DNA from 4 places in the Bacillus sp. 01N45 genome. Region 2 is predicted to be linked to each of the others. Evidence: riboswitches for the same ligand, from Rfam matches in the RefSeq annotation. Region 2 holds a riboswitch; each other region holds the start of a gene.
The links. Region 2 has a riboswitch for S-adenosylmethionine ahead of mtnW (2,3-diketo-5-methylthiopentyl-1-phosphate enolase). Riboswitches for the same ligand answer to the same signal wherever they lie in the genome.
Positions count from the first base shown of each region.

Region 1: linked by a shared signal. The riboswitch ahead of AC1DMU_RS02800 (bifunctional homocysteine S-methyltransferase/methylenetetrahydrofolate reductase) and the one ahead of mtnW (2,3-diketo-5-methylthiopentyl-1-phosphate enolase) in region 2 are both predicted to bind S-adenosylmethionine.
Region 3: linked by a shared signal. The riboswitch ahead of AC1DMU_RS08845 (Na+/H+ antiporter NhaC family protein) and the one ahead of mtnW (2,3-diketo-5-methylthiopentyl-1-phosphate enolase) in region 2 are both predicted to bind S-adenosylmethionine.
Region 4: linked by a shared signal. The riboswitch ahead of AC1DMU_RS15685 (bifunctional O-acetylhomoserine aminocarboxypropyltransferase/cysteine synthase) and the one ahead of mtnW (2,3-diketo-5-methylthiopentyl-1-phosphate enolase) in region 2 are both predicted to bind S-adenosylmethionine.

Region 1 is NZ_JBFTQW010000001.1:527,430-530,588, forward strand. Features, by position in the region: gene AC1DMU_RS02800 (bifunctional homocysteine S-methyltransferase/methylenetetrahydrofolate reductase) at 1-1,592, opposite strand, end outside; SAM riboswitch class I at 1,663-1,772, opposite strand; SAM riboswitch class I at 1,977-2,086, shown strand; gene metI (cystathionine gamma-synthase/O-acetylhomoserine thiolyase) at 2,246-3,159, shown strand, end outside.
Region 2 is NZ_JBFTQW010000001.1:339,566-342,724, forward strand. Features, by position in the region: gene AC1DMU_RS01680 (aminotransferase class I/II-fold pyridoxal phosphate-dependent enzyme) at 1-1,064, shown strand, start outside; SAM riboswitch class I at 1,129-1,234, shown strand; gene mtnW (2,3-diketo-5-methylthiopentyl-1-phosphate enolase) at 1,299-2,543, shown strand; gene AC1DMU_RS01690 (2-hydroxy-3-keto-5-methylthiopentenyl-1-phosphate phosphatase) at 2,540-3,159, shown strand, end outside.
Region 3 is NZ_JBFTQW010000003.1:213,336-216,494, reverse strand. Features, by position in the region: gene gltP (glutamate/aspartate:proton symporter GltP) at 1-998, shown strand, start outside; gene AC1DMU_RS08850 (ribonuclease FAU-1 family protein) at 1,065-1,583, shown strand; SAM riboswitch class I at 1,704-1,809, shown strand; gene AC1DMU_RS08845 (Na+/H+ antiporter NhaC family protein) at 1,904-3,159, shown strand, end outside.
Region 4 is NZ_JBFTQW010000006.1:94,204-97,362, reverse strand. Features, by position in the region: gene AC1DMU_RS15685 (bifunctional O-acetylhomoserine aminocarboxypropyltransferase/cysteine synthase) at 1-1,133, opposite strand, end outside; SAM riboswitch class I at 1,226-1,330, opposite strand; gene AC1DMU_RS15680 (chloride channel protein) at 1,645-2,877, shown strand; gene AC1DMU_RS15675 (YjjG family noncanonical pyrimidine nucleotidase) at 2,918-3,159, opposite strand, start outside.

The sequences.
Region 1 (3,159 bases), 190 kb from region 2:
AAATCTGCATTCCTTTTACTTATTAATGGCATAATCCCAATAAAAATAGGTTGTTCCAAATGCTTTGTCGCTTCATACACTTCTTCAATTAACGCGATATCATAAATTGGCTGAGTTAAGAAATATTCCGCTCCAGCATCTATTTTCCGTTCCATTCGCTTAACCGCTGCTTTTAAATGTCTTACATGCGGATTAAACGCACCTCCCACTGAAAACCTTGTTGCTGGACCAATTGATTTCCCTAAAATCGAGCGCCCGTCGTTCATTTCTTTAATCATTTTAATGAGCTCAATAGAGGACAAATCATATACAGAAGTGGCACCTGGAAAATCACCAACGCGTGCTGGATCCCCAGTTAAAGCTAACACCTCTTCCATACCTAACGCTGATAGGCCTAGTAAATGAGATTGTAGTCCGATGACGTTATGGTCTCTACACGTTAAGTGCGTCAATACCGGAATATCGTGCTTCGTTAATAATGCCCCCATTGCCATATTCGAGATGCGAGGCGATGCTAATGAATTATCTGCTAGAGTAATAGCATCTGCCCCAGCTCTTTTCAATGCTCTTGCGCCTTCAAAAAATCGCTGCGTATCTAACGTTTTCGGTGGATCTAATTCCACTACTACTGTCGTTTGTTTTTTTGCTTTCTCTGCTAATGTGACATGAGCTTTTGAACGTTTCTCGTGTGTATGAACTACTTTCGGTCTTTGAATCGTATCCTTTTCTATTACAGGTGTAACATTTGCAATTGCACGTTTCATACTTTCAATATGTTCTGGAGTCGTGCCACAACAACCACCTAATAACCGAATACCTTGCTCAATAAATTTCGGTGTCATCGCTTCGAAATAAGCTGGACTTCCCTCATATACGTAACGTCCCTCCACATAATTTGGGAGACCTGCATTCGGATATGCTGACAAGTAGCCATTTTGCGGAATCGATATCATTTTAAAAGCTTCCGTCATGTGAAGTGGCCCTAGTTGACAGTTCAATCCAACGACATTTGCACCGTAATCTAAAAGCTGTTTTAATATTTCATTTACATCATTTCCATTTTGAGTTGTACCTGCCTCATGCAATGCTAATTGAGCTACAATTGGAATATTCGTTTGTTTTCGTAACACCTGAACAGCATGAAGTAATTCAAACTCATCATAGAAAGTTTCTAATAGCAGTCCATCAACCTGTTCTTCTAGTAATGCACTTGCCTGTTCCAGTAACATAAATTCTCTTTCCATATCAGTTGTCGTAACAGCTCCGATATGTTTCATACCACCAATTGTTCCTAAAATTGCATTTCTGTCTGTAACAGATGCTTTCGCCAGTTTTACTGCGGCTCTATTAATTTCAGTAACTTGATTTTCTAAACCATAAATACGTAATTTCGCTTCATTTGCTCCGTACGTATTTGTTTGAATCACATCAGCCCCAGCAGCTACATATTGCTTATGAATCGATATAATTAAATCTGGATCAGATATATTCAATTCTTCAAAACTACTTTGCAAACCATGTGAATGTAATAACGTCCCAACCGCACCATCACCTATTACAATTCCTTTTGATAATAAATCTAGTAATTTCACAAATCTCCCTCATTTCTATCAATATAAAAACCCCCTCTTCACTTTGAAGAGGGGGACATAATTGTTCCTCCTCTTATTATGCAAAACATTCGTTTTGCAGGTATTAGCACCGTTTCAAACATTTCGTTTGAAGGTTGCTGGGTTTCACAGGGCCTTTCCCTCCACCGCTCTCAATAAGAGTTTGTCTTTATTATTTTATTTATGTAGCTAAAAGGAAATACGTTCCCCTTTTAACAATGTTTGTTAATTTTTTAATAAATTTAGCATGCACAAATGCAAAAGTCAATGACACTTGCGGAAAAATAAAAATTATTTAAAATAAAGTTGCAATTCAATTATCTTTTGTTGTAAAGTTAAAAACATAATAAAAATTTCATACGAACATTCTTATCTAGAGAGGTAGAGGGACTGGCCCTATGACGCCTCAGCAACCATTAACATTTGTTAATAAGGTGCTAATTCCAGCAAATTGTGAAAGATTTGACAGATGAGAAGAAGACTCTATTCAAACCGAAAGCCTTCTTCTTTAGAAGGCTTTTTTTATTTTACCCCGATTGGTGAGAGCTAATAATCAGTGGGGGATGCCCCCCTCACTGATTAAAGTTTCACTTTACATTCACTTAATTGTTAATTTAAAAAGGAGGAATTTTCACATGTCAACTATTGAAACAAAACTAGCACAAATCGGAAACCGGAGCGAAACTACAACAGGAACTGTTAACCCACCTGTTTATTTTTCAACTGCTTATCGTCATGAAGGAATTGGTAACTCTACTGGCTTTGACTATTCACGAACTGGCAATCCAACTCGTGGTCTTTTAGAGCAGGCAATCGCAGACTTAGAATATGGTGAACAAGGTTATGCCTGTAGTTCAGGGATGGCAGCTGTTCTCCTCGTCCTCTCCCTATTCCGTTCTGGAGACGAACTTATTGTATCCGAAGATTTATACGGGGGCACTTATCGATTATTTTCTGAGCACGAAAAAAAGTGGAATGTTCGATGTAGATACGTAAATACACAATCTATTAAACAAATTGAGCAAGCTATCACAACTGAAACGAAAGCTATTTTCATAGAAACTCCAACTAATCCGTTAATGCAAGTTACTGATATTGCCGCTGTCGCAACTGTAGCGAAAAGACACGGACTACTTCTTATTGTAGACAACACATTCTATACGCCTTATATACAGCAGCCATTAACAGAAGGTGCCAACATTGTACTTCATAGCGCAACGAAATATTTAGGGGGACATAACGATGTCCTAAGCGGACTTGTCGTTGCAAAAGGAAAGGAACTTTGTGAGGAAATCGCTCATTATCATAATGCCTCTGGTGCGGTCTTAAGTCCATTTGACTCATGGCTATTAATTCGTGGTATGAAAACGTTAGCGCTTCGCATGAGACAACATGAAGAAAATGCAAAAGCAGTTGTTGCTTATTTAAATGATGAAGACGGGGTGACAGATGTATTTTATCCTGGAAGAGGTGGCATGATCTCATTTCGTCTGAAAGATGAAACATGGATTAATCCATTCTTACAATCTTTATCCTTAATTACATTTGC
Region 2 (3,159 bases):
GTCAAGGTAATCCAGATCAACCAACACCGCAGCATATCGTAAAAGCTTTACAAGATGCTGCTGAAAAGACCATTCATCATAAATACCCACCATTTCGCGGACACGAAAGTTTAAAAGAAGCCGTGGCAACATTCTATCAACGCGAATATGATGTAGTAGTAAATCCAAAAACAGAAGTTGCTATTTTGTTTGGTGGAAAAGCTGGATTAGTAGAATTACCACTTTGTTTTACAAACCCTGGTGATACTATTCTCGTTCCAGATCCAGGCTATCCAGATTATTTATCAGGAGTTGCTTTAGCAAAAGCACAATTTGAAACAATGCCGCTTATTGCAGAAAATAATTTTTTACCAGATTATACAAAAATTGATGCCGCTACCGCTAAGCATGCAAAGTTAATGTTTTTAAACTATCCAAATAATCCTACCGGTGCTACTGCATCAAAAGGTTTCTTTGATGAAACCATTCATTTTGCTAATGAACATAATATATTAGTCGTTCATGATTTTGCTTACGGTGCTATTGGATTCGATGGTCAAAAACCTGTTAGTTTCTTGCAAGCAGACGGTGCTAAAAATACAGGTATTGAAATTTACACTCTATCGAAAACTTTCAATATGGCTGGATGGCGCATCGCTTTTGCTGTGGGGAATGAAAGTGTGATTGAGACAATTAACTTATTACAAGATCATATGTATGTTAGTATTTTTGGTGCAGTTCAAGATGCTGCCCGCGAAGCACTATTAAGTTCACAGTCTTGCGTAATAGACCTTGTAAATAGTTACGAATCTCGAAGAAACGCTCTTGTTTCAGCTTGTCACTCAATTGGTTGGAATGTAGACATTCCAACAGGCTCATTCTTTGCATGGCTTCCTGTTCCGAAAGGATATACATCTGAGCAATTTTCTAATATTTTACTAGAAAAAGCACACGTTGCAGTTGCTCCTGGTGTTGGATTTGGTGAACATGGCGAAGGGTATGTCCGTGTTGGTCTCTTGCATACAGAAGATAGATTAAGAGAAGCCATTAATCGAATTGATAAATTAAATTTTTTCAAAAAGTAATTGACAACATGAAAAATATCTGACAAAATTCAGTTATCTTAAAAATTTAAACATTTCTAAATACTTCTTATCAAGAGCAGGTGGAGGGACGAGCCCGACGAAACCCGGCAACCGATCTACAATTGTAGACACGGTGCTAATTCTCGCAGCATTATGCTGACAGATAAGGAGCTGGTTGTAAAAAAACCTCTCCTTAGCTGAGAGGTTTTTTTATTTAACTAGGAGGTTTTAACAATGAGCGGAATTATAGCAACGTATTTAATCCATGATGATTCACATAACTTAGAAAAAAAAGCCGAGCAAATTGCACTCGGTTTAACAATTGGCTCTTGGACTCATTTGCCACACTTATTGCAAGAACAATTAAAACAGCATAAAGGCAACGTCATTCATGTTGAGGAACTAGCTGAACAAGAACATACCAATTCGTATTTACGTAAAAAAGTTAAACGCGGGATTATTAAAATCGAATATCCTTTATTAAACTTCAGTCCGGACTTACCAGCAATTTTAACAACTACATTCGGAAAGCTATCACTTGATGGTGAAGTGAAATTAATCGACTTAACATTTTCAGACGAGTTAAAACAATATTTCCCTGGTCCAAAATTCGGGATAGATGGTATTCGAAATCTTTTACAAGTGCATGAGCGTCCCCTTTTAATGAGTATTTTTAAAGGAATGATTGGACGAAATATTGGGTATTTAAAAACGCAATTACGCGATCAAGCAATTGGTGGTGTAGATATAGTAAAAGATGATGAAATATTATTTGAGAATACATTAACACCACTTACGAAACGCATTGTATCTGGAAAAGAAGTTTTACAATCCGTATATGAAACATACGGACATAAAACGTTATATGCCGTAAATTTAACAGGACGAACTTTTGATTTAAAAGAAAATGCGAAACGCGCAGTGCAAGCTGGGGCAGATATTCTATTATTTAATGTATTTGCTTACGGACTAGATGTACTACAATCACTTGCAGAAGATGATGAAATCCCAGTTCCTATTATGGCACATCCTGCTGTAAGTGGTGCTTATTCATCATCCAAGTTATATGGAGTTTCCTCTCCATTATTACTAGGAAAGCTACTACGTTATGCTGGGGCTGACTTTTCATTATTCCCATCTCCATACGGAAGTGTTGCACTAGAAAAAGAGGAGGCTCTTGCCATCTCAAAACATTTAACTGAAGACGATGCATTTTTCAAGAAGAGTTTTTCTGTTCCGTCTGCTGGTATTCACCCTGGTTTCGTTCCCTTTATTGTACGAGATTTCGGTAAAGATGTTGTTATTAATGCTGGCGGCGGGATACATGGACATCCGAGTGGGGCGCAAGGGGGCGGTAAAGCTTTCCGTACTGCAATTAATGCTACTTTGCAAAATACACCACTCCATGAAGTAGATGACATAAATTTGCATAGTGCACTACAAATATGGGGAAATCCCTCTCATGGGGTGAAATTATGAGTATTCAAGTATTTTGTGATTTCGATGGCACGATTACAAATAATGATAACATTATGTCCATTATGGAAAAATTCGCACCACCAGAAGCCGAAGGAGTAAAGAATAAAATTTTATCACAAGAGCTGTCTATTCAAGAAGGTGTTTCTCAATTATTTCAATTAATACCTACTAGTCTACACGATGATATGATTCAATTTTTAATAAAAACTGCTGAAATCCGTAGTGGTTTTTATGAATTTATACAATTTGTAAATGAAAATAACATTTCTTTTTACGTTATATCAGGTGGAATGGATTTCTTCGTCTATCCACTCTTACAAGGAATCATTCCAAAAGAGCAAATTTACTGTAATGAAACAGACTTTTCAAGTGAATTCATTACAGTTAAGTGGCCTCATCCTTGTGATCATCATTGTCAAAATCATTGCGGATTATGCAAATCATCTTTAATCCGTAAATTAAGTGATACGAATGACTTCCATATTGTGATTGGAGATTCAATTACTGATTTACAAGCTGCGAAACAAGCAGATAAAGTATTCGCTCGTGACTTCCTTATTACAAAGTGTGAAGAGAATTATATTGCTTATACACCGTTTGAAACATTTCACGATGT
Region 3 (3,159 bases), on a different contig from region 2:
TACTGGTAGCGAATATTTTCCAACCAGGAAAAGGCGTGAATATGGATCAATTAACAAAGACTGATATTTCTAAATATGCAGAAACAACAGCTCAAGTACAAAGTCATTCGTTTGCAGATACATTTGTGAATATCGTTCCAACGAATATTATGAAATCATTGGTTGAGGGCGATATGCTTGCGATTATCTTCTTCTCTGTACTATTTGGTTTAGGAGTTGCGGCGATTGGTGAAAGAGGAAGACCGGTTCTTCAATTTTTCCAAGGTGTAGCAGATGCGATGTTTTACGTGACTAACCAAGTTATGAAATTTGCACCGTTTGGTGTATTCGCATTAATTGGTGTAACAGTTTCGACGTTTGGTTTATCTTCATTAATTCCATTAGGGAAATTAGTCATAGTTGTATATGGTGCGATGATTTTCTTCGTTGTAGTCATACTAGGACTTACAGCGAAACTATTTGGAATTAACATTTTCCAATTCTTTAAGATTTTAAAAGACGAGCTGATCTTAGCATATTCTACAGCAAGTTCAGAAACAGTTTTACCAAAAATCATGGAGAAAATGGAGAAATTCGGTTGTCCGAAAGCAATTACATCTTTCGTTATTCCGACAGGTTATTCATTTAACTTAGATGGATCAACTTTATATCAAGCAATTGCAGCAATTTTCTTAGCGCAAATGTACGGTATTGAATTATCCATTACACAACAAATTACATTATTACTTGTATTAATGGTTACATCAAAAGGTATTGCGGGTGTACCGGGCGTATCATTCGTTGTATTATTAGCAACACTTGGTACAGTAGGTATTCCAGCTGAAGGTTTAGCCTTTATCGCTGGTATTGACCGTATTTTAGATATGGCTCGTACAGCAGTTAACGTTGTAGGAAACTCTTTAGCAGCTGTAGTTATGTCTAAGTGGGAAGGTCAATATGACGCTGAAAAAGGACAAGCTTATTTGAAAGAGATTTCTGAAAAAGGTCAAGCAGCTTAATTATAATTTGAACAAGCTCTCACATAATATGTGGGGGCTTTTCTATATAGAAGGGGAGCGGACGTAATGAAACGTAAATATGGTGACGGTTCTTCGTGGAAGCGACTAATAGAGAAGGATTATACGGTTAAGCAAGTGGAAGAAGGAATGCTAGGAATATTAGAAATAAAAAAGGTAAGAGAACCTAGTTGTAAAGAATATGATAGTAAAGAACTTTGTATCGCAGGGAATCAATATACGTGGATTCAATATTTCATAGACGGGAAAAACTTTGCGATTACAGCTATGTTAGATGATCAGAAAAAATTAGTGCAATATTATATCGATGTGGCGAAAGAATATAAAATTGACGACCGTGGTTTACCGTATTTTGATGATTTATATTTAGATGTAGTGTTATTACCGAACGGTAAAATGTATATATTGGATGAAGATGAGCTAGAGGATGCTTATAAAAGTGGCGATGTTACAAAAGAAGAGTATGAGTTAGCTTGGTACACTACGAAATGGATAATAGATGCAATAAAAAATAGTGAATTTTATTGGATTTCAATATTGGAAGAAGAAATCAAAAAGTTAAAATGATTGTTGTATTCAAATTTTTGTATAATTACCAAAAAAATCTATACAAAAAATAATTGACTTTTGTTTTGTAAGCGAGTAAAGTTAGGGAAGAAATTATTATTAAAAAATAAATATGAAACCTTCTTATAAAGAGAGGCGGAGGGACTGGCCCTACGATGCCTCGGCAGCGGACTCGATTTCAGAGTGCTGTGCCAAATCCAGCAAGCATGTGCTTGAAAGATGAGAAGAGCGTTCCTTATAGATGTATAAGACCTCTTCTCATTGGAAGAGGTCTTTTGTTATTCATTAGAAAAAGGTTGAAACTAGGGAGAGATGGTACTTTGAAAGAAACGAGAGGAAATGGTTTGGCTTTATTACCACTTGGGATATTTTTGGCGCTATTTATTGGTTCTGGAATTATTACAGGTGATTTCTATAAATTGCCGATACTTGTAGCAATTTCAATTGCTGTAGGAGTCGCTTTAGCAATGAATCGTAAAGAAAGTTTTAATGTAAAAGTAGAACGATTTGCTAAAGGTGCAGGGAACCCGGATATTATGATTATGGTTCTGATTTTTGTACTTGCAGGAGCATTTTCTGAAACAGCAAAAGGGATGGGCGGCGTTGATTCTACAGTTAATTTAGCGTTATCCATTTTACCGCAAGGATTTATCGTAGCTGGAATTTTTGTTATAGGGGCATTTATTTCATTAGCGATGGGAACTTCAATGGGAACAATTGCTGCATTAGCACCAATTGCTGTAGGTATTAGTGGGCAAACTGATATCTCTATTGCACTTACGATGGCTACTGTTGTTGGTGGGGCGATGTTTGGGGATAATTTATCATTTATTTCAGATACAACAATCGCAGCTGTACGTTCACAAGGAACAGAAATGAAAGATAAGTTTAAAACGAACTTTTTAATTGTATTACCAGCAGCTATTATTACAGTTGTACTATTAGTAATCGTTACTTTAGGAAGTGACACGCAGATTAAAGCGCATAGCTTTGACTGGATAAAGATTTTACCGTATGCAGGAGTACTTATTACAGCATTGCTTGGTTGGAATGTACTTATTGTGTTAACTGGTGGAACTGTACTATCCGGCGTTATAGGTCTTTTAGATGGGAGTTACACGTTAGAGAGTTTCTTTAAAAGTGTAACGACTGGAATGGGCGGTATGATGGAGTTAGTATTACTTGCTATTTTAATTGGTGGTATGGTCGAACTGATTCAATATAATGGTGGTATTCAATATTTAATGAATATTTTAACTCGTAACATTCGTTCGAAAAAAGGAGCAGAGTTCGGTATCGCTGGCTTAGTGAGTATGACGAATATGTGTACAGCGAATAATACGATTTCTATTATTTTTACAGGTCCACTTGCGAAAAACATTGCAGATCAATATGAAATTGATCCTCGTAAATCAGCGAGTGTATTAGATCTTTTCTCATGTTGTGTGCAAGGGTTAATTCCGTATGGTGCGCAAATGTTAACGGCAGCAGGATTTGCGGCGTTATCTCCGATTGAATTGTTACCATATGCGTTTTATCCTATCTTAGTTGGAGTATGTGGAATTATTTCTATATT
Region 4 (3,159 bases), on a different contig from region 2:
TGTATAACACAAGTTCGTGCATCCGCTACATGCGTTACGAGAGTTGCTAGTTTTACATTTGCGATAAATTCTTTCGCTGCTTCTAATCCGCCCTTAATGCCGAATGTTAAAACACCACTAGCACCTTTTTTCAAATACGTTTGTGCTAACGAGTAATTTTCATTGCTATCTAATCCCGGATAATTCACCCATTCAATACGTTCATGGTTAGCAAGCCACTTAGCAACTGCGAGAGCATTTTCACTATGACGCTCCATTCTTAAATGTAGCGTTTCTAAGCCGATATTGCTAATATACGCATTGAATGGGCTCATACAGTTTCCATAGTCTCTTAATAATTGAACACGTGCCTTCACAATATACGCTGCTGCACCAAAATTTTGAACGTAACTTACGCCGTGATAACTTGGATCCGGTTCAACAAGTTCAGGATATTTCCCATTTGTCCAATCAAAGTTCCCTCCGTCAATGACAATGCCGCCTAAAGAGCTTGCATGACCATCAATATATTTCGTCGTAGAATGAACGATAATATTTGCTCCGTGCTCAAATGCTTGGCATAAATAAGGAGTTGCTAATGTATTATCCACGATAAAAGGTACTTCTAACTCTTTCGCTGCATCTGAAAATTCTTTGAAATTTAAAACGTTCATCGCTGGATTTCCTAACGACTCTGCATAAACAAGTTTCGTCTTATCATTAGCAAGGGCCACAATTTCATCAGCACTTAAATTCGGATTAAAGAACGTAACGTCAATACCAAGCTTACGCAAACTCACTCCAAATAAATTAAACGTTCCGCCATAAACTGTGGAAGAACAAAGCAAGTGGTCTCCGCTACTACAAATATTTAAAACAGCAAGCATAATAGCAGCCTGCCCAGAAGCCGTTGCAACAGCTCCTACACCACCCTCTAAATCCGCTAACTTTTGCTCAAATGCAGCTAAAGTAGGATTTCCAATACGCGTATATATATATCCTTCTGCCTCTAAATTAAATAGCGCTGCTAAATCATCTGAAGTATCGTATTTATACGTTGTACTTTGATAAAGTGGCAAAACACGCGGTTCACCATTCTTTGGTGTATAGCCACCTTGCACACAAATTGTTCCTTTTCCCCATGATTCTCCCATCTCTCATTCTCCTTTCTTTTATACAAAATAAAAAACTGCTCCTTTCCTGAAAACAAGAAAGGAGCAGTTTGAAAACACGCTCTAAAGGCTCTTTCTTATCTTTCAGGATTATTACCTGCAGGATTTGGCACAATTCCGTTATACGGCTGTTGCCAAGGTTTCATCGGGCCTGTCCCTCCACCTTTTCTTGATAAGACTATGCAATTACCGTTGATTTTATAGCAATAATTTCCTAATGTCAAACAGTTTTTCTGAATGTTCTAAATTAAATACAAAGAATTTGACATGCATAACAAAAGAAATATATTCCATATCCATTTGAAAAAGACCTTTTAAAACCCACGATTACTATATAAAATTAAGTAAGTAGTTTAACTGTATACATTTCAAATTCTCACGAGACCTCAATATATTGAATAAGCCCACCTCTCAAAAAGATACTATACATATTCCTTTCACAGTAGCATATTTAATCCTTTCGACATTAAAACTTACATAACGGAGGTATAACATGACAAACACAAAGGACATGCACTATATACTCGTCCTATACGGCATTCTTTTAGGCTCTATAGTAGGAGCTACAGTCTGGCTATTTTTAGTTACAATAAATATCGGCATTCACTTTATTTGGGGATACTTACCTACTATTTTCTCTTCTCCCCCGTATTACACTATTTGTGTAACAACTATCGGTGGTATTCTCGTTGGTTTAACCCAAAAATACTTCGGCATATATCCACGTCTTATGCCGGAAGTGATGGGTGAATATAAAAAAACTGGTAGAATTGAATACCGTTTTGTACATAAAGCTACTTTAACTGCGATTATCGTTTTAATATTTGGAGCTAGCTTAGGTCCCGAAGCAGCACTTGTTGGAATTATCGGTGGACTTTGTACATGGGTAGGGGATCGCTTTACATTTGCCTTAAAAGGAATGAATGAACTAACAGAGGTTGGAATTGGCGCTACTTTAAGTGTAATTTTTAACGCGCCATTATTCGGTTATTTAGCTCCAAATGAAAATGAGGGTGAGCAAATTAACGAATTTTCTAAAGGAAAAAAAGCAATTGTATATTTAGCTACCACTTTCGCTGGCTTTTCCGTTTATTTATTACTTAGTAAATTCGATAATCGCGGATCCTTTATCGTTGATTTTGGGGAAGGTTCCCTTTCTCTTAATGAATGGATCGCCTTTCTACCACTTGCTAGTATTGGTGCTATAGTTGGTTTCTTTTATTTCAAATTTGAATTCACATTAGAGAAATTAATCCATCCCTTCAGGGAATACAAACTATCACTTGGAATTATCGGTGGTATTTTATTAGGAATTACAGGAACTTTTCTCCCGTACACGTTATTCTCAGGAGAACATCAATTAAAAGATTTAGTCGTTGAATGGAGTCATTTATCTTTCTGGGTACTACTTCTTTCAGGTGTTTTAAAATTATGTATTACTGCCGTTTGTTTAAATACAGGTTGGCGCGGTGGACATATTTTCCCAATTATATTTGCTGGATCTAGTATCGGATATGCTATAGCTTCCATTATCCCGATAGATCCAATCGCTTCGGTAGCCATCGTCACGACAGCAATTTCAAGCTATGCATTAAGAAAACCAATTGCTATAACATTACTATTACTCATGTTTTTCCCGCTCAATTTACTATTACCGATGCTTGGAGCGGCAGCGATTGGTAATGCATTTCCACTTCCTAAAAATAACGAAGCTGCAAACGAATAAAAATAGGCAGTAGGGACAAAAGTTCCACTGCCTATTTTTATTACACACGTTGCTTCAATAACGCGTATAACTCTTCAAAATTTTGTACTTCATATGTTGGCACAATCTCGCTATTATTTGATTTCTTTTCTGGATTAAACCAACAAGTATCAATTCCCGCTACATATCCACCTTTCATATCAGCACTTAACGAATCCCCAATAATGAGCCCTTCTTCAGGGGAAAAATTAGGAATTCGTTCAAAAACATAATCAAAATACTCTTTCATCGGCTTTTGGAATC